DNA from 3 places in the Nocardiopsis sp. iso_237 genome. Region 2 is predicted to be linked to each of the others. Evidence: predicted binding sites of a transcription regulator. Region 2 holds the regulator's gene; each other region holds the start of a gene.

Region 1 (5,434 bases), 140 kb from region 2:
CTACCACCTGCTGGTGGACCCCGAGGGCACGGTCTACGAGGGACGCCACTCGGGCGGCGGCCTCCCGATCTTCCGAGGGGTCCCCCTGCCGGGCCTGGCCGAGTCGGTGACGGCCGGCCACGCGTTCGGGGTCAACCACGGCAACATCGGCGTGTGCCTGCTCGGGGACTTCACCGACGGGCTGCCGACCCAGGCCGCCCAGGACTCCCTCGTGGACGTCCTGCGGGTCCTGTGCGCGCTCACCGGCGTGGACCCGTCCGAGCGGATCGAGTACGTGCACCCGGACACCGGGGCGGCGACCGGGCAGGAGGCCGTGGCCCGGCACCGGGACTGGCTCCAGACCGAGTGCCCCGGTAACGCCTTCTCCGAGGCGTTCGACACGGTCATCCGCCAGCGGGTCGCCAGCGGCCTGCTCTGAACCCGCGCGGTGGCGGGGCGTTCCGGCGTCCCGCCACCGGATCGGGCGGGTGCGGGGGACGGCGGCCCGCCGCTCCACGCACCCGTGGGACGCGTATCTTGATCGGTGCCCGGAACGGCCGTTCGTACGCAACAGGGGGATCACTCGCATGGCCACCGTCCAGAGCGCTCCGATCATGCCCGCGGTGATCCTGGAGACCGAGCGCCTGCGCCTGCGGTCCGTGCTCGAACGGGACATCGACGACGTGTACGCCTCGTGCGTGGACCCGGAGCTCCAACGATGGATTCCGCTGCCCGCGCCCGGACTGCCCTACACGCGGGAGTCGGCCGAGCACTTCTGCCTGAGCCTCGCCCCGGCCATCCGTACCGGCGGCGACGGCCAGCACTGGGCGGTGGTGGACCGGGAGACGGGTCGGCTCACGGGATCGGTGGCGCTGCTGCGCACGCAGTGGGCGGCCATGGTGACCGAGATCGGCTACTGGATCTCCCCGTGGGGCCGGGGCCGTGGGCTGGCCACCGAGGCCGTCGTGGCGGTCTCCCGCTGGGCCCTCGGCCAGGGGTTCCAGCGCGTGGAGCTCAAGGCCGCCACCGGGAACACCGGCTCCTGCCGGGTGGCCGAGGCCGCCGGGTTCCGGCGGGAGGGCACCGACCGGAACGCGATGCCCCTGCACGAGGGCCGTTCCGACCTGGCCTCGTACGGTCTGGTCCCCGGCGACGTCAGCCTCGGCGAGGGGCTGCCTCCCCTACCCGACCGGGTCGGGCCGTGACGGCCGCCGGTACGGATGGCCGACCCGGCCGCCTCCCACGGTTCCCCGGCCCGACCGCACCGGAACCGGTGGCGTCCGCTCAGCCCCAGACGCGGCTGAGCGACCACTCCCCGGTGGTCGTGTCGTGCCGGAGTTCGTACACGCCCTGTGCGTAGGCGGAGCCCGCCTCGACCCGCCAGTGTCGGCGTTCGGGCACCTGGGACCCGTTGCCGGGTGTCCAGTCACGGCGCAGGGTGACCCAGTGGTCGATGATCCTCCGCACCCCGTACACGCGGCCGTCCCAGGTGAACCGGGTGGGTCGGCCCCCGTCCTCGACGACCGTGACCTTCGCCCCGAAGTACCGTCCCACGACAGTTCCCCCCAGCATCGACCGACTCCTTCTGGCTGGTGTCCGGCGGCGCGGGATGGCACACCGCCGGAGCGCCCGTCCGTGGGGAAGTACGGCCAGGCGTTCGAACAAGTATTCGAATCCTAGCGAAAGCGGGGGTTCCGTGGAACTGTTTCCGCGTTCCCGACATCACTTCCGGTAGCACCCCGAGTGCCCGAACCCCCGTTGTTCCGGTCGCATCCGGGACCGTGCCACCCTCCATCTCCTTGATCGGACGTCCGTCAAAGACCTCGACCGGCCCCCGGGCCCGCACACCCCCGACCACCGCTCCCACCCCCCGCGCGCCCTGACCCGACCGCGCGGAGCCACCCGCCCAGCTCCGTATCGGCCCAGTTCCGGCCGGGTTCCGCGCCCGGAACGGCCGAGAAGAACCGGAACGCGTCGGCGTGTCGAGATCGGTACGCTGTTAGACGCGAATCACACGATCCATACGAGGGACCCCCAACTGTGACGTCCAATGGACACGAAAGCGGCAAACCCCTGCGCGCCGGTGACCCGCGCGAACTCGACGGCTACCGCATCGTCGGCCGTCTGGGACACGGCGGCATGGGCACCGTGTACCTGGCCAGGGACGCCGCCGACCGTGCCGTGGCCGTCAAGCTGATCCGCCCCGACCTGGCCGACGACGAGTCCTTCCGGCTGCGCTTCGCCCGTGAGGTCGCCTCCGCCCGCCGGGTCGCCCGCTTCTCCACCGCCGGGGTCATCGACGCCCGGCTGGAGGGTGAACCCCTCTTCATCGTCTCCGAGTACGTGCCGGGCCCCAACCTGGACGAGGCGGTCCGGGGCGGCGAGCCGATGCACGGAGGGACGCTGGACGGACTGGCCATGGGTGTCGCGGCGGCGCTGACCGCCATCCACGGTTCGGGGATCGTGCACCGGGACCTCAAACCCGCGAACGTGCTGCTGTCCCCGGTCGGCCCGAAGGTGATCGACTTCGGGATCGCCCGCGCCCTGGACGACGCCAGCGGTGCGGTCACCCGCTCCAGCCAGCTCATGGGCACCCCCTCCTACATGGCGCCGGAGCTGATCCTGGGCGAACAGGCCACGGCCGCGGCCGACGTCTTCGCGTGGGGATGCCTGGTGGCCTTCGCGGGCATCGGCCGGGCGCCCTTCGACGCGGGTACCGTTCCCGCGGTCCTGCACAACATCTCCACCGCGTCGCCCAGGCTGGACGGGCTGGACGCCAGCCTGGTGGACCTGGTCACCGCGGCGCTGGACAAGAAGCCCGAGAACCGTCCCACCTCCCAGCAGCTGCTGGCCCACCTCACCGGCCAGCAGGACCCCGAGGAGGCGGAGGTGCGGCGGACGATCACCACCTCGTGGGCGCCGCCGAGCAGCACCCCGGTGCCCGGGCGACCGCCGGAGCCCACCGAGCCGGTTCTCCGGGAGCAGGTCCCTGTCGAGGGCGCCACCACGCCGCCGGACGGCCAGCCGTCGGCCTCCGACCCGAGCGCCGCCCCGCCGCACACGCGGGCGTACCCGCCGCCCACGGCGCAGCAGGCTCCCCCGGCCCACCAGGCGCCTGAGTCCCAGCAGACGCAGCTCCACCAGGCCCCGTTCCCACCGCCCGTGCCACCCGGGGAACACCCGCAGCAGTACCCCCAGGGGCACCTCCCCCCACAGACACCGCCGTCCGGTCCTCAGCAGGGCGGATACGGCCACTACGGACCGAGCGGCGGCCACCCGCCGCCGCACCACGGCGCCGGTCACGGCTCCGCGCCGCAGGGCGGGTACGGTCCGGGCCAGTACCAGCAGCCCGTGTCGGGGAACTCGCCCTCCCACGGGGTGCCCGCCCACACCGGCCACGCCGGGTACGGTCCCCCCAACGGACCCAACGGACCGGGTCAGCCCCCGGCCCCTCCCCGGGGCGGGGACCCGGGCCGCCGCCGCAAGGTGATGCTCATCGGCGGTGCCGCCCTCGCGGTGGTCCTCGTCGCGGGGGTGGGCGCGACCGTCCTGCTCTCCCGTTCGGACGACCCGCCGACGGACACCACCAGCATCTACGTCACGGACTTCGCCACGGACCCCGCGTGGTCGGACACCCGGACCTTCGACCCCCAGGACCCGGACTACTCGGACGGCTACTGGGCCGAGGAGAAGGCCGTGGTGTTCCAGCTCGACCCCACGATCTACACCTCCCGGGGCACGATCGTCCCCTACGACAGGGAGACCCCGGACCGCGTCCTCATCAGCACCAACCTGGTGCCGATCCAGGGCCCCGCCGAGTCCAACCTCGGCGTGCGCTGCTGGGACCAGGAGGGCGAGGACGAACGCACCATGTACGAGGCCCTGCTGCGCTTCGACGGCGCCCAGGCGCAGATCCGCCGGGTGACGGAGGAGAGCGGGGACACCGCGATCGCCGAGACCACCGAGGTGGCCGGGTTCGAGCCCTTCGACCTCCACAACGAGGAGTCCGCGGTCGAGGGCCTGCCCTATGACGTCCGGGTCGAGGACCTCGTCACCAACAACCTCAAGTTCGCCTGCGAGTACGTGGCCGAGGAGGGCGAGGACCCGTACATGGACCTGCGCATGTGGGTCAACGACGAGCTCGTGCTCTCCGCCACCGACCAGCAGCCGCTGCCCGACGACGGCGACCTCGACGACGAGGAGCGGCGCAGGGTCGGCGTCGTCATGCGCCCCGGCGCGGGCACCGAGCCGATCGCCGCGCTCTACACGGACTACGCTCTCCACAGGATCAACGTCGACGGCTGAGCCGGGTCTCCGAGGCGGGCGCTCCGAAGGCCGCGCCCCGGCCCCGGCGGTGTCCCGCCCCCTGAGGAGAACCATGCGCGTGATCGTGATCGAGGAGTACGGCGGACCCGAGGTCCTTCGGGTGACCGAGGCCGAGAGCCCCGCTCCGGGGCCCGGTGAGGCACGCGTGGACGTTGAGGCGCGAGGCGTCAACTTCATCGACGTCTACCAGCGCTCGGGCGCCTACCAGGTCCCGCTCCCCTACGTCCCCGGGATGGAGGCCGCCGGAACGGTCTCCGCTCTGGGCGAGGGCGTCACCGACCTCCGGGTCGGTCAGAGGGTCGCCTGGGCGATGGCCCCGGGCGGGTACGCCGACCAGGCCGTGGTCAGGGCGTCCCTGCTCGTCCCGGTCCCCGACTCCGTCAGCACCGAACAGGCCGCCGCGCTCATGCTCCAGGGCATGACCGCCCACTACCTGACCCACGCGGTCCACCCCGTGGCCGAGGGCGAGACCGTGCTGGTGCACGCCGCCGCGGGCGGCACCGGGCTGCTCGTCACCCAGCTGGCCAAGGCGCGCGGCGCCCGGGTGATCGGCACCGTGTCCACCGACGAGAAGGAGCGGATCGCCCGGGAGGCGGGCGCGGACGAGGTCATCCGGTACACGCGGACCCCGGTGGCCCCGGCCGTCCGGGAGCTCACCGGCGGCGAGGGCGTGGCGGCGGTCTACGACGGCGTCGGCCGCGACACCTTCGACGCCAGCCTGGAGTCCCTGCGCCCACGCGGAGTCCTGGCCCTGTTCGGGCAGTCCAGCGGCGCGGTGGAGCCCGTGGACCCGCAGCGGCTCAACAGCGCGGGCTCGGTGTACCTGACCCGGCCCTCCCTCGCCTACTTCGTGGCCGACCGGCAGGAGCTCCTGGGTCGCGCGGGCGACCTGTTCTCCCTGGTGGAGAAGGGTGGCCTGGACGTGCGGATCGGCGGCCGCTACACCCTGGAGGAGGCGGGCGCGGCGCAGTCCGCCCTCGCCTCGCGGGGCACCACCGGCAAGCTGCTGCTGGTCTGATCCCGCCTGGCGGGCAGGGCGACGGCGGGCCCCCGGCACGGAGGCCCGCCGTCGTCCGGCCACTCACTCCTGTTCGCGCGGCTCCGGAGGCGTTCCCATCCGCGCACCGGC
Region 2 (5,434 bases):
GCCGGTGACGGCGGAGCCGCCAGCGATGCGCGAGGCAGCCTGGCGACGCGAACGCTGAATGCTCCGGGAACACGGCCGCCCGGCTGTGCGCGCCGTCGCGGCGCGTGGTCAGCGGTCCACCCAGTCCGGCAACCACGCGTCGTCAGGGGTCCGTGGCCCGGAGATGCGCAGGTGGTCGCGTAACGCGGTCAGCACCGGGTGCCGGTCCCCGGTCCGGAAGAGCAGCATGTGCGGGTAGACCGGGGTCGGCCCGTGCAGCGGGACGCGTCGCAGGTCGTGGCCCCGGGGCCACAGGTACCGGTCCCCGCCGCCCACGAGGGTGGCCAGCGAGTCCGATTCGGCCAGCGCGTCCATCAGGGCCTCGTCACCGAAGTGGGGGCCGAGCGCGTCGATGCTCAGACCGAAGGCCTCGGACAGGGACCGGTAGAACTCCGCCCACTCCGTACCCGGGCTGATCCCGGGGATCCAGACACGGTGGCCGACCAGGTCCGAGGGCCGGGCCCGGGCCGCGTTCGCCAACGGGTGGCCGGGCCCGACCAGAAGCTCCAGAGGCGCGTCCAGGAGGCGTTCGGCGCTGATCCCGGCCGGAACCCGGTCCGTCGACAGGGCACGGAAGGACGCGTCGACGGTGCCATCGAGCACGGCCCGCGTGGCCTGGGCCGCGTTCTCGTCGCCCAGGGTGACCGTGTCCAGGCTCATCCCGGGGCGGGACCGGTAGAACCGGTAGACGGCCTGGGCCGGAGCGATGCGCCGGTTGAGGACGTCGACGCGCAGGGGCCGGACACCGGGGCGGACGGCCCGCTCGGCCTGCGCGACGGCGGCCAGGACCTTCCTGGCGTGCGGCAGGAGGACCTGCCCGTCCAGGCTCAGCCGGGACCCCCGGGGAGTTCGGACCAGCAGCGAGACCCCGAGGCGCCCCTCCAGGGACGCGATCCGTTTGGAGACCGCCTGCTGGCTGATCCCGAGCTCGCCCGCCGCCGCCTGGAACTGGCCGACCTCCGCGACGGACACGAACGTGCGCAGCGCTTCGACATCCACGGCTTCAGCCTACGTTCACAACCATCGGTTGTGTCAGGCCGGTCGTGAGTTGTTTGACCGTGCCCGCTCCGGGTGCTGGGATCGCCGTATGCCCACTCCATCAGACCAGGTCCTGTATGTCCGGACACCCGAGTTCGCGCGCTTCGCGGAGCGCGTCGCGGAGGTGACCGACGCGACCTCCCGTCTCAACGTGCTGCCCTTCAGCGACGGCGAAGGCCGTGCGGAACTACTCTCGGTTGTGTTCGGTGGCCCGCTGCCGGACTCGGTGACCGTCTATCCGCCCTTCTTCACCGAGTACGGGCTGAACACGACGTTCGGGGAGAACGTCTTCGTCAACCAGGGGTGCACGTTCATGGACAGGGGCGGGATCCGCATCGGGGACCGCGTCATGATCGCCCCGAAGGTCAGCCTCATCACCGGAGGGCACCCGCTGTCCCTCGCGGAGCGCCGCGAGTACATCTCCAACGCCCCGATCGTCATCGAGGACGACGTCTGGATCGGGGCGTCCGCCCAGATCATGGAGGGAGTGACCGTCGGTCACGGCTCGGTGGTCGCCGCCGGCGCCGTGGTCACCCGTGACGTACCCGCCCGCACCCTGGTCGCGGGGGTCCCCGCACGGGTGGTCAGGACGATCGACTGAGTCGGTCGGGTCGCTGGCCGGGGCCCGTCCCGGTGACTCGCCGGGGCGGGCGGTGGCCGTTCCCCGGGGGGCCGTAGCCGGGCTCCGCTACCAGAGGCCGTCGAGGAACCGCTCCAGCGCAGGGGTGACGTCGGGGGAGAACGCGCGGTCCGCGTCGAGGGCCGCGGCCCCCGGGGTGTCGTCGTACTCGCGCAGGATGTGGTCGACCCCGGCCAGGTCGACCCGCTGGGCGCCGTCCAGACCGGTCATGAGCCGGTCGATCTCCTCCTCGTTGACCTGGGCGTCCCGGTCGCCCCACAGGACCAGCACCGGTGTGTCCCCGGGCAGCTCCTCGGCCAGCTCGACCGGGTCGAAGGAGTCGATCCAGGCGAGGTAGTCGGCGCCGTTCGCGTCGAACAGCCCGGTGGCGTCGGTCTCGGGCATCTCCGATCCCGAGCGCACCGCGGCCCGCCCCGCCCGCAGGTCGGAGAGCATCTTCGCGGCGGTCACCTCACCGACACCGCCCTGGGCCTCGGCGGTGCGGACCTGCTCGGACACCTGGCGGTCGATGAGGTCGAGCATCCGGGTGCCGGGAGGAGCGGCCAGCACCAGCGCCGGTTCGGCGTCGAGGACCTCATGGGCGCGCAGAGCGTACAGGGCGCCCTCGCTGTGACCGAGGATGACGGTGCGTTCGGGGTCCACCTCGGGCTGGGCGACCAGCTCCGCGTAGGCGGCGGCCATCTGCTGCTCGAAGACCAGGGGGTCGACCGGTCGGTCGAAGGCCTCCTCCTCGGCCTCGGTCAGGTCGGCAGGGTCGGCGCTGCCGAACTTGTCGTAGCGCAGGGACGCCGCACCGGCTCCGGTCAGCACGCGGGCGAGGTTCAGGTTGGTGTTGGCCTCGGGGCGTCCGTAGCCGTTGCCGTCCCGGTCGGTGGGGCCGCTACCGGAGATGATGAGCACCCCGGGGACGGTGCCCCCGTCGTTCGCGGGGGCGGTGAAGGTGCCGGGCACCGTGAAGCCGCCGCCCTCGAAGGAGACCTCGCGCTCCTGCCCGGGGGAGCCGGGCAGGGCGGGCCCGTCGCCGTCGCTGGGCGCGCAGGCGGAGACCAGCAGGGTCCCGGCGGCCAGGATCGCGGCCAGGAGGGTGCGGGTCGGGGCAGGGGACACGGGGGCGGAGACAGGTGTCGACACGCCCTCAGCGTATCGGCCCGCCCACCGCCCCCGGCTCGGGGATCCGCGCTCAGACCCTGCGCATGACCGTGACGACCTTGCCGAGGATGGTGGCCTCGTCGCCCTGGATCGGCTCGTAGGCGTCGTTGCGCGGCATCAGCCACACGTGGCCGTCCGGCTCGCGGCGCAGCACCTTGACGGTCGCCTCGTCGTCCAGCATCGCCGCGACGATGTCACCGTTCTCGGCGGTCTGCTGCTGACGGACCACCACCAGGTCGCCGTCGGTGATCGCGGCGTCGATCATGGAGTCGCCCACCACGGTGAGCATGAACAGACGGCCCTCACCGACCAGCTGGCGCGGCAGTGCCAGGACGTCCTCCACGGCCTCCTCGGCGAGGATCGGGCCACCGGCCGCGATCCGGCCGACCAGCGGGACCGAGGCGGCCCGGGTGGAGTCGGCGGTGAGCTCCTCCTGGGTGAGGGTCTGGGAGGCCTCCCGGCCGGGGGTGCGCAGCTCCACGGCGCGCGGCCGGTTCTGGTCCCGGTGCAGGTACCCCTTGCGCTGGAGCACCTTCAGCTGGTGCGCCACGCTGGAGGGGCTGGACAGGCCGACCGTGTCACCGATCTCCCGGATGGACGGCGGGTAACCCCGTTCCCGGACGTACCTCTGGATGCAGTTGAGGACACTCTGCTGGCGTGCGGTGAGTTTGGGGGTGTCGGGCACGGACGCGCCCGGATCGCCGACGGGCGAAAGAACGGTGGTGGGTCCGGAGCCGACGGCTCCGGGGTTCTCCTCCGGCACGGCCGGGCCTCCTCGGTGTTCGGTTCGGTCAGGGCCTGCGTGTGTGGCCGGTCACCGGCCACGCGGACCGGACGGCGAAGCCGGTGTGAAATCAAGGTCAACTTTAGTCGTTGCACACGGTGATATCAAACAAGCGTTCGAGAGCCTGTGGGCGGGATCGCGGAGGGATTTCCCTTTGTGTTTTCGGGAGCCGATTTCCGGTGGTCGCACTTATGTGTGTACACGCGCGCCGCGGCCGTTGTCCGTGGAATGCGCGATCCGGTATGGGGTTCGTCTCGCCGTGCCCCGCCGCCACTCCGTGGCCTCGGGAGGGAGCGGAATTCGGTCGGCGGTTCGGTGTGGCGGGCGTCGGGCCGCGCGTCCGCGCCCCCTTATCCTGGGATTCGGCTTCCTCGGCCGCACCCCCCGTTTCCACCTCCTCGAACCCCGTTCCTCGGCCGCCCCGGTTCCCGGATTGGGGACACGCCGTGGGCAGGGTTGCGGGCGTCCGCCCCAGCGCCTAGGTTCGACCACAACATCTGGTGTTGACACGGGGGCCGTAGTCAATAAGTTGTGGTTAAGTAGACTCCTAGGGTTGTTGGTCGGGTACAGGAAAGCCAGGTGAACCGGGATGCACTGTCCGTTCTGCCGTCATCCGGACACCAGGGTGATCGACAGCAGGTCCACCGACGACGGCGCGGCCATCCGGCGCCGCCGGACCTGCCCCGTCTGTGAACGCCGCTTCACCACGCAGGAGACCGTCCTGCTGATGGTCGCCAAGCGGTCCGGGGTCACCGAACCCTTCAGCCGCACCAAGATCATCGCCGGGGTGCGCCGCGCCTGCCAGGGCCGTCCCGTCTCCGAGGACGCCCTCGCCAAGCTCGGCCAGCAGGTCGAGGAGGAGATCCGGGGCCGCGGCGTGGCCGAGGTGCCCGCCCACGAGATCGGCCTGGCCATCCTGGGCCCCATGCGCGACCTGGACGAGGTCGCCTACCTGCACTTCGCCAGCGTCTACCGCGGGTTCGAGAGCCTCGCCGACTTCGAGGCCGAGATCGCCAGCCTGCGGGAGGACCGCGAGGGCCAGACGGAGCCCGCGGTCGACACCACCGGGTAGGACCCGGTACGCCACCGCGAGGTGGGCGGAAGCACGGCGGACACCGTACTCCGCACCACCCCGAACACACATGAACGTCCGCGCGGTCACCGCCGGGTCCGCGCATGACCTTCGGGGGAGACACTGCCATGGCGCGAAAGACGAGCGGTACGGCCCAGCGCGGGGGCAAGGGCCTGAGCTTCGCCCGGGTCAACACCACCGAGGGCGTCCATCCCTACGACACCCTCGAATGGGAACTCCGCGACGTCGTCATGACCAACTGGCGCGACGGCACCGTCAACTTCGAGCAGCGCGGCGTCGAGTTCCCCTCCTCCTGGTCGGTGAACGCCACCCAGATCGTGGCGAGCAGGTACTTCCGCGGTGCCGTGGGCACGCCGGAGCGCGAGTGGAGCCTCAAGCAGCTCATCGACCGCGTCGTCGGCGTCTACGCGAGCACCGGCCGCGAGCACGGCTACTTCGCCTCCGACCAGGACGCCGAGGTCTTCGACCACGAACTCAAGTACGCCCTGGCCCACCAGCTGTTCAGCTTCAACTCGCCGGTCTGGTTCAACGTCGGCACCTCCTCGAAGGCCCAGGTCTCCGCGTGCTTCATCCTGTCCGTGGACGACACGATGGAGTCGATCCTGGACTGGTACAAGGAGGAGGGGCTGATCTTCAAGGGCGGCTCCGGCGCGGGGGTGAACCTGTCGCGCATCCGCTCCAGCAAGGAGCT
Region 3 (5,434 bases), 1.2 Mb from region 2:
AGGTCCGCGAGCCCGGCCAGGGATCCGAACCGGTACTCGGCCATGGCGCCGAGGTTGGCGTCGTTGTCGACCAGGACGGTCGCCTCCGCCAGGGCGGAGCCCTCCAGCGCGGAGCGGAGGAGGCCGCGCAGCGGAACGTCCCGCCAGTCCAGGTTGGGCGCCCGCGTGACCGTGCCGGTGGGGGAGTCGATCAGCCCGGGAACCGCCACGCTCACCCCGACCACCGCGCGGCCCTCCATCTCGGGCTCCCCGGCCACCTCCCGCAGGGCCGTCGCGATCCGGCCCGCACAGGCCTCGGGCCCCACGGAGCGCGCGTCCAGCGGCACGTGCCGCCGCACCAGATCCCGGTGGGCCAGGTCCACGGCCACCACCGACAGGTAGTCGACGTTGACCTCCACGCCGACGGCCGCCACGGAACGGTCGTCCAGGGCCAGCAGGACTCCGGGGCGGCCCACCCGGCGCTGCGGCGACTGCCCGGTCTCCCGGACCAGCCCGCGGTCCATCAGGTCGCTGACCAGGCTGGACACGGTGGTCTTGTTCAGTCCGGTGGCCGCGGCGACGGCCGCGCGTGAGCAGGGGGAGAGCGCCCTGACGGTCCGCAGCACGGCGCGGAGGTTGTTCTCACGGATGGTGTGGAGACCCGCCGTGCCCGTACCGGCCGCCACCCGTACCCCCTCGTATTCCCGTTGCCCGCGTGTGGGGGCGCTGGTTGGATTCCCATCATGGTGCCTTCAGACGTCTTCCGTGACCAACCCGTCCTCGTGGGGGAGCGCGTGCGGTTGGAACCGCTCGGCGCGGCCTGCGCGGACGAGCTCATCCCCGCGCTCGTGGACATGGACCCGCAGGTGCGCAGGTTCACCGGCACCCACCAGGAGTTCACCCCCGAACAGCTGCGCCGCGTGTTCGCGGAGTGGGAGCACCGGAACGACCGGGCCGACTGGGTGATCCGCTCCTCGGACGGCACGGCCCTCGGGGACTGCGCGCTGCTCGACCTGGACCCGGACAACGCCGAGGCGCACTACCGGATCGCGCTCAACTCCATGGCGTGGACCGGCCAGGGCTACGGCACCGAGGCCACTGACCTGGTCCTGGAGTACGCCTTCGAGACCGCCGGGCTCCACCGGGTGGCCCTGGAGGTGTTCGCCTTCAACGTCAACGCCGAACGCTCCTACGCCAGGTCGGGGTTTGTCCGCGAGGGCGTGTGGCGTCAGCACCTGCGCTGGGACGGCGCCTGGCACGACGCGGTCCTGATGTCGATCCTGGACCACGAGTACGCCGAGCTCCGACGCGGGCGTGGCTGATCAGCGGGACTCGCCGGAGTCGGCGCTAGTGTCGGTGGCATGCCCGTCCCGGACTTCGTCACCCAGCTGCGCGAGCACGTCGGCCACTCCCTCCTCCCCCTGGTGGGGGTGACCGGAGTGGTGCTCGACGACGACGGCCGCGTGCTGCTGCACCAGCGTTCCGACGACGGACGCTGGGCCACTCCCGGCGGCATCCTCGAACCGGGGGAGCAGCCCGCCCAGGCGGTGGTCCGCGAGGTGTGGGAGGAGACCGGGGTGCGGGTCGAGGTGGACCGCCTGGTGACCGTGGTCGGTCAGGAACCGCACACCTACCCCAACGGCGACCGGGTGCAGTTCCTCGACCTCGCCTTCCGGTGCCGTCCGGTCGGGGGCGAGCCCAGGGTCGACGGTGACGAGAGCCTGGACGTGGACTGGTTCGCCGAGTCCGAGACGCCGCCCATGGCCGAGCGCGTCCTCGAACGCATCCGCTGGGCCCGCGGTGACGGCAGCGAACCGTACTACGTCCGGTGATACGTTGACCGACATGCAGCGCGCCACCATGACGACGACGCCGGAACCCGTCCCGGCGCGCTGAACCGTGTTTTTCGACAGGCCCCGGGGCGAGTGCCCCGGGGCCTTCGTCCTGCGTTCACTCGTCCCACACCAGGAGGAACGAGATGACCGCACAGCACGACCACCGCAGGCTCGGCCGTGAGCTGGAGCTCTTCGGCACCGACCCGTTGATCGGCTCCGGCCTGCCCTACTGGCTGCCGGACGGCGCCGCCGTACGCCACGCCCTGGAGGAGTACGTCCGGGCCGCCGAGCGGCGTGCGGGCTACCAGCACGTGTACTCGCCGGTGCTCGGCAAACGCGAGCTGTACGAGATCTCCGGGCACTGGTCCCACTACCGCGACGACATGTACCCGCCGATGGACCTGGGCGGCGGTGACGAACAGCTCGTGCTGCGGCCGAGCCTGTGCCCGCACCACGCGGTGATCTACCGATCCCGGTCACGCAGCCACCGCGAACTCCCGCTGCGTCTGGCCGAGCTCGGCGGGATGTACCGGTCCGAGCGCTCCGGGGTCCTGAGCGGGCTGGGCCGGGTCCGCGCGATCCAGCTCAACGACGCGCACGTCTTCTGCGCCCTGGAGCAGGTCGTGGACGAGGCGGGCGCGGCGCTGGAGCTGGTGCGGCGGGCACACGCGGCCATGGGGATCTCCGCGACCCGCCACCGGCTGTCCCTGCCCGGTCCCGGTGGCAAGTACGTGGACGCCCCGGAGCTGTGGCGCCGTTCCACCGCCCTGCTCACCGAGGTCCTGGAGAGCTCGGGGCTGGACTACGAAAGGGCCGAGGACGAGGCGGCCTTCTACGGGCCCAAGATCGACGTGCAGTTCACCGACGCGGCGGGGCGGGAGTTCACCCTCTCCACCGTTCAGGTGGACTTCCACCAGCCGGAGCGGTTCGATCTGACCTACGTCGGGGCCGACGGCGCACGGCACAGGCCGGTCATGGTGCACCGGAGCGTGGTCGGCAGCGTGGAGCGGGCGGTGGCCCACCTGATCGAGGTGCACGGCGGTGCGTTCCCGGCCTGGCTGGCGCCCGTGCAGGTCGTGGCCGTGCCGGTCTCAGGAGACCAGGTCGCGGACGCGGAGCGGCTGGTGGAGCGGTGTGTGGAACTGGGTCTGCGCGCGGAGGTCGCCGGACCGGAGCGGGGCAGTCTGGGCGCGCGGGTCAGGGCGTCCCGGCTGGTGCCGTACCAGGCGGTGATCGGCGGCAGGGAGGCGCTGGCGGGCACCGTGGCCGTGCGGCTGCGGGACGGCCGCCGGTTGGACCCGGTGCCCGCGCACGCGTTCGTGGAGCGGGTCCGCGCCCTGGTGGGGGCGCACACCACCGAGCTCTGGCCCTGAGACGGTCCGCCCGCCGGGGATCGGCCCGGCGGGCGGCCGCCCGCGCCCGGGACGCGTCCGTCAGCTCCACTGGCGCCGCATGGTCCAGCGGTCCGAGGCGGCGTCACGGGAGATGTCGATGATGCTGGGCTGCCCGGTCTCGGACTCGGCCGAGACCCGGAGCAGATGGATGTGCGTGGCCGGTACGCCCGGGGCTCCGGGCCGGGCGGGCCAGTCACCGATGATCCGGCGCACGCGGAAGGTGTGGCCGCGCCAGGTGAACTGCGCCGGGTGGCCACGGTCGGTGGAACGGACGTTGATCTGGTCGTTCAGGAGACTCACGAGGCACAGTCTATCGAACGTGTGTTCGAATGAGTCAAGCCTCCTGAGGGTGGCGAGGGTCGCGCTTCGTGACTAAGTCCCTGGTCGGAGCGGTCGCCATCCCCGCCTGTGGGCTACAGGAACACCCGGCCCCGGCGGTCGCGGTCGCGCAGGGCGGCCATCCGGCGGGTGTTGCTGGGGCGCCGGGAGAGCAGGTGGTAGAGCAGGAGCGCGCAGCCCCGGTCCGTGCGGGCCCGGGCGGCCATCTCGCCCAGGTTCACACGCGGGTACAGGGACGGGCCCCCGGCGAAGAGCCGCACCCCGTGCGCGCCCTCGGGCACGTGCGCGTGGGCGTGGTTGTCGGCGGTGTACTCGGAGGCCCGGGACAGCGCAGAGCCGAGGCCGGGGACCAGGTCGGCGCCGAGGGTGGCCACCCGCCGCCAGTACCCCGTGTGCCCGGCGGCGACGTGGCCCACCTGGTGCGCGACGAGGAAGGCGAGGGCCTCCCGGTCCTGGGGGAGGCCCCGGTCGTCGAAGACGGCGTCGGGGAGTACCAGGTAGCGCCGGAACCCGTGCGCGGCGGCGTCCGCGCGCACCGAGACCGGCCCTGGGCGAACGTAGGCCTCCGGGGCCCGGGGCAGCCCCATGTCCCGCGCCAACGACACCACCACCCGGTAGGCCTCGGGGAACTGGGTGGGCGAGATCCGGACCGACTCCGCGCGCTCGCGGGCGTACCGCAGGCCGCGCGCCGACCAGCACACCAGCGGTACCGCGGCCAGTGACAGCGCCGTCCACAGCAGTGAACCCGACACTGACCACACCAGCCGCAACAGCACCGCGGTCAGCACCAGCGTCACCGTCACGCACAGTGCGAGCAGCGGTCTCTCCCAGGGGTGCGCCGAGGCCGGGACGACCTCCTCGTCGGCGTCGGCCGGGTACGGCTCGCTCGCGTGCGGGGAGGGCTGGTGCGCCGACCACGGTCCGGGGACGGTGGTGCAGCCGGGGACCCCGTGGACCGCGCTGGTCGGGGAGGTCCCCCAAGACGGCATGGAATGTCGCATACTGCTCCCCTCGGGCCGCCCTTGACAGGGGATGACTACTCCCTGTGCCTAAATATTACTTTCCGCTTCCCTTCGTGTGGTGTGGTTGGGGGCGGCGTGTCCGGGCTCAGGGGTGTTCGTACCGGCGGAACTCCTCCGCGAGCTCGTCGAGGAAGTGGTCCACCTGGGCCGGGTCGTACCCCGGGCGCGCCCGGGTGGTGGCGAACTGGACGCGCTCCACCTCGGCGGCGGTGAGCGTGGCCCGGTCCGGCCTTCCCTGGAGGAGGACCTCCAGGGTGTACTCGGCGCGGTCCAGGAACTCGTCCACCTCCTGCTCGTTGTAGCCGGTGGTCAGCCGGGTGGTGGCGAAGCGCTTCTCCCTGATGTCCCCGGGCGCCATCCGAGGGCCGCCCGCCGGGCCGCCGGGCGGCTGGTCGGAGCGGTGCGGGTCCGCGTACCCCGGTCCCTGGCCGGGAGGGGGCTGGCCGGGTCCGGCCTGACCCGGGTGCGGGGGCAGGGGAGGCGTCGCGGCGGGCTGGCCCAGGCCGCGGCCGGCGAGGTCGGCGACGACGAGGTCGAGGAAGTCGTCCACCTCGTCCTCGCGGTAGCCGGGGCTCATCCGGGTGGTGCGGAACCGGGAGTTGCGGATCTCGTCCGCGGTGAGCAGCGGGCCCGTGCGCGGCCCGCCCTCCAGCGCGACCAGCGTCGCCTCGATCCGGTCGAGGAGCGCGTCCACGTCCTCCTCGTTGTAACCCGGGCGCAGACGCACCGTGTGGAACTTCTTGTTGCGGATGTCCGCCGGTGTCAGAGGCATGGTCCCCATTGTGCAGTTCACGAGGTTCGTAGGTGCGGTATCACGCGTCCGCGTGTGCCTCCGGGGCCGTTCGGACGGCCGCCGGGCCCCGCC

What was found. The regulator LexA, encoded in region 2, represses DNA repair genes until DNA is damaged. The targets are predictions, from matches to a motif close to TCGAACANNTGTTCGA.
Region 1: AC0VYM_RS07175 (DUF6504 family protein) is a predicted target of LexA. The motif match lies at 1,637-1,652, and genes of this name have one in related genera.
Region 3: AC0VYM_RS02430 (DUF6504 family protein) is a predicted target of LexA. The motif match lies at 3,522-3,537, and genes of this name have one in related genera.

Annotation. Positions count from the first base shown of each region.
Region 1 covers NZ_CM149669.1:1,568,819-1,574,252, reverse strand. The annotation lists gene AC0VYM_RS07185 (peptidoglycan recognition protein family protein) at 1-418, shown strand, start outside; gene AC0VYM_RS07180 (GNAT family N-acetyltransferase) at 567-1,184, shown strand; gene AC0VYM_RS07175 (DUF6504 family protein) at 1,264-1,551, opposite strand; gene AC0VYM_RS07170 (serine/threonine-protein kinase) at 2,020-4,284, shown strand; gene AC0VYM_RS07165 (quinone oxidoreductase family protein) at 4,358-5,323, shown strand; gene AC0VYM_RS07160 (SPFH domain-containing protein) at 5,387-5,434, opposite strand, start outside.
Region 2 covers NZ_CM149669.1:1,703,982-1,709,415, forward strand. The annotation lists gene AC0VYM_RS07750 (LysR family transcriptional regulator) at 109-1,038, opposite strand; gene AC0VYM_RS07755 (sugar O-acetyltransferase) at 1,127-1,678, shown strand; gene AC0VYM_RS07760 (alpha/beta hydrolase family protein) at 1,766-2,848, opposite strand; gene lexA (transcriptional repressor LexA) at 2,898-3,551, opposite strand; gene nrdR (transcriptional regulator NrdR) at 4,240-4,722, shown strand; gene AC0VYM_RS07775 (vitamin B12-dependent ribonucleotide reductase) at 4,851-5,434, shown strand, end outside.
Region 3 covers NZ_CM149669.1:498,556-503,989, forward strand. The annotation lists gene AC0VYM_RS02410 (ROK family transcriptional regulator) at 1-665, opposite strand, end outside; gene AC0VYM_RS02415 (GNAT family N-acetyltransferase) at 723-1,301, shown strand; gene AC0VYM_RS02420 (NUDIX hydrolase) at 1,341-1,811, shown strand; partial or broken gene thrS (threonine--tRNA ligase) at 1,949-3,187, shown strand; gene AC0VYM_RS02430 (DUF6504 family protein) at 3,248-3,508, opposite strand; gene AC0VYM_RS02435 (M48 family metallopeptidase) at 3,622-4,548, opposite strand; gene AC0VYM_RS02440 (DivIVA domain-containing protein) at 4,655-5,350, opposite strand.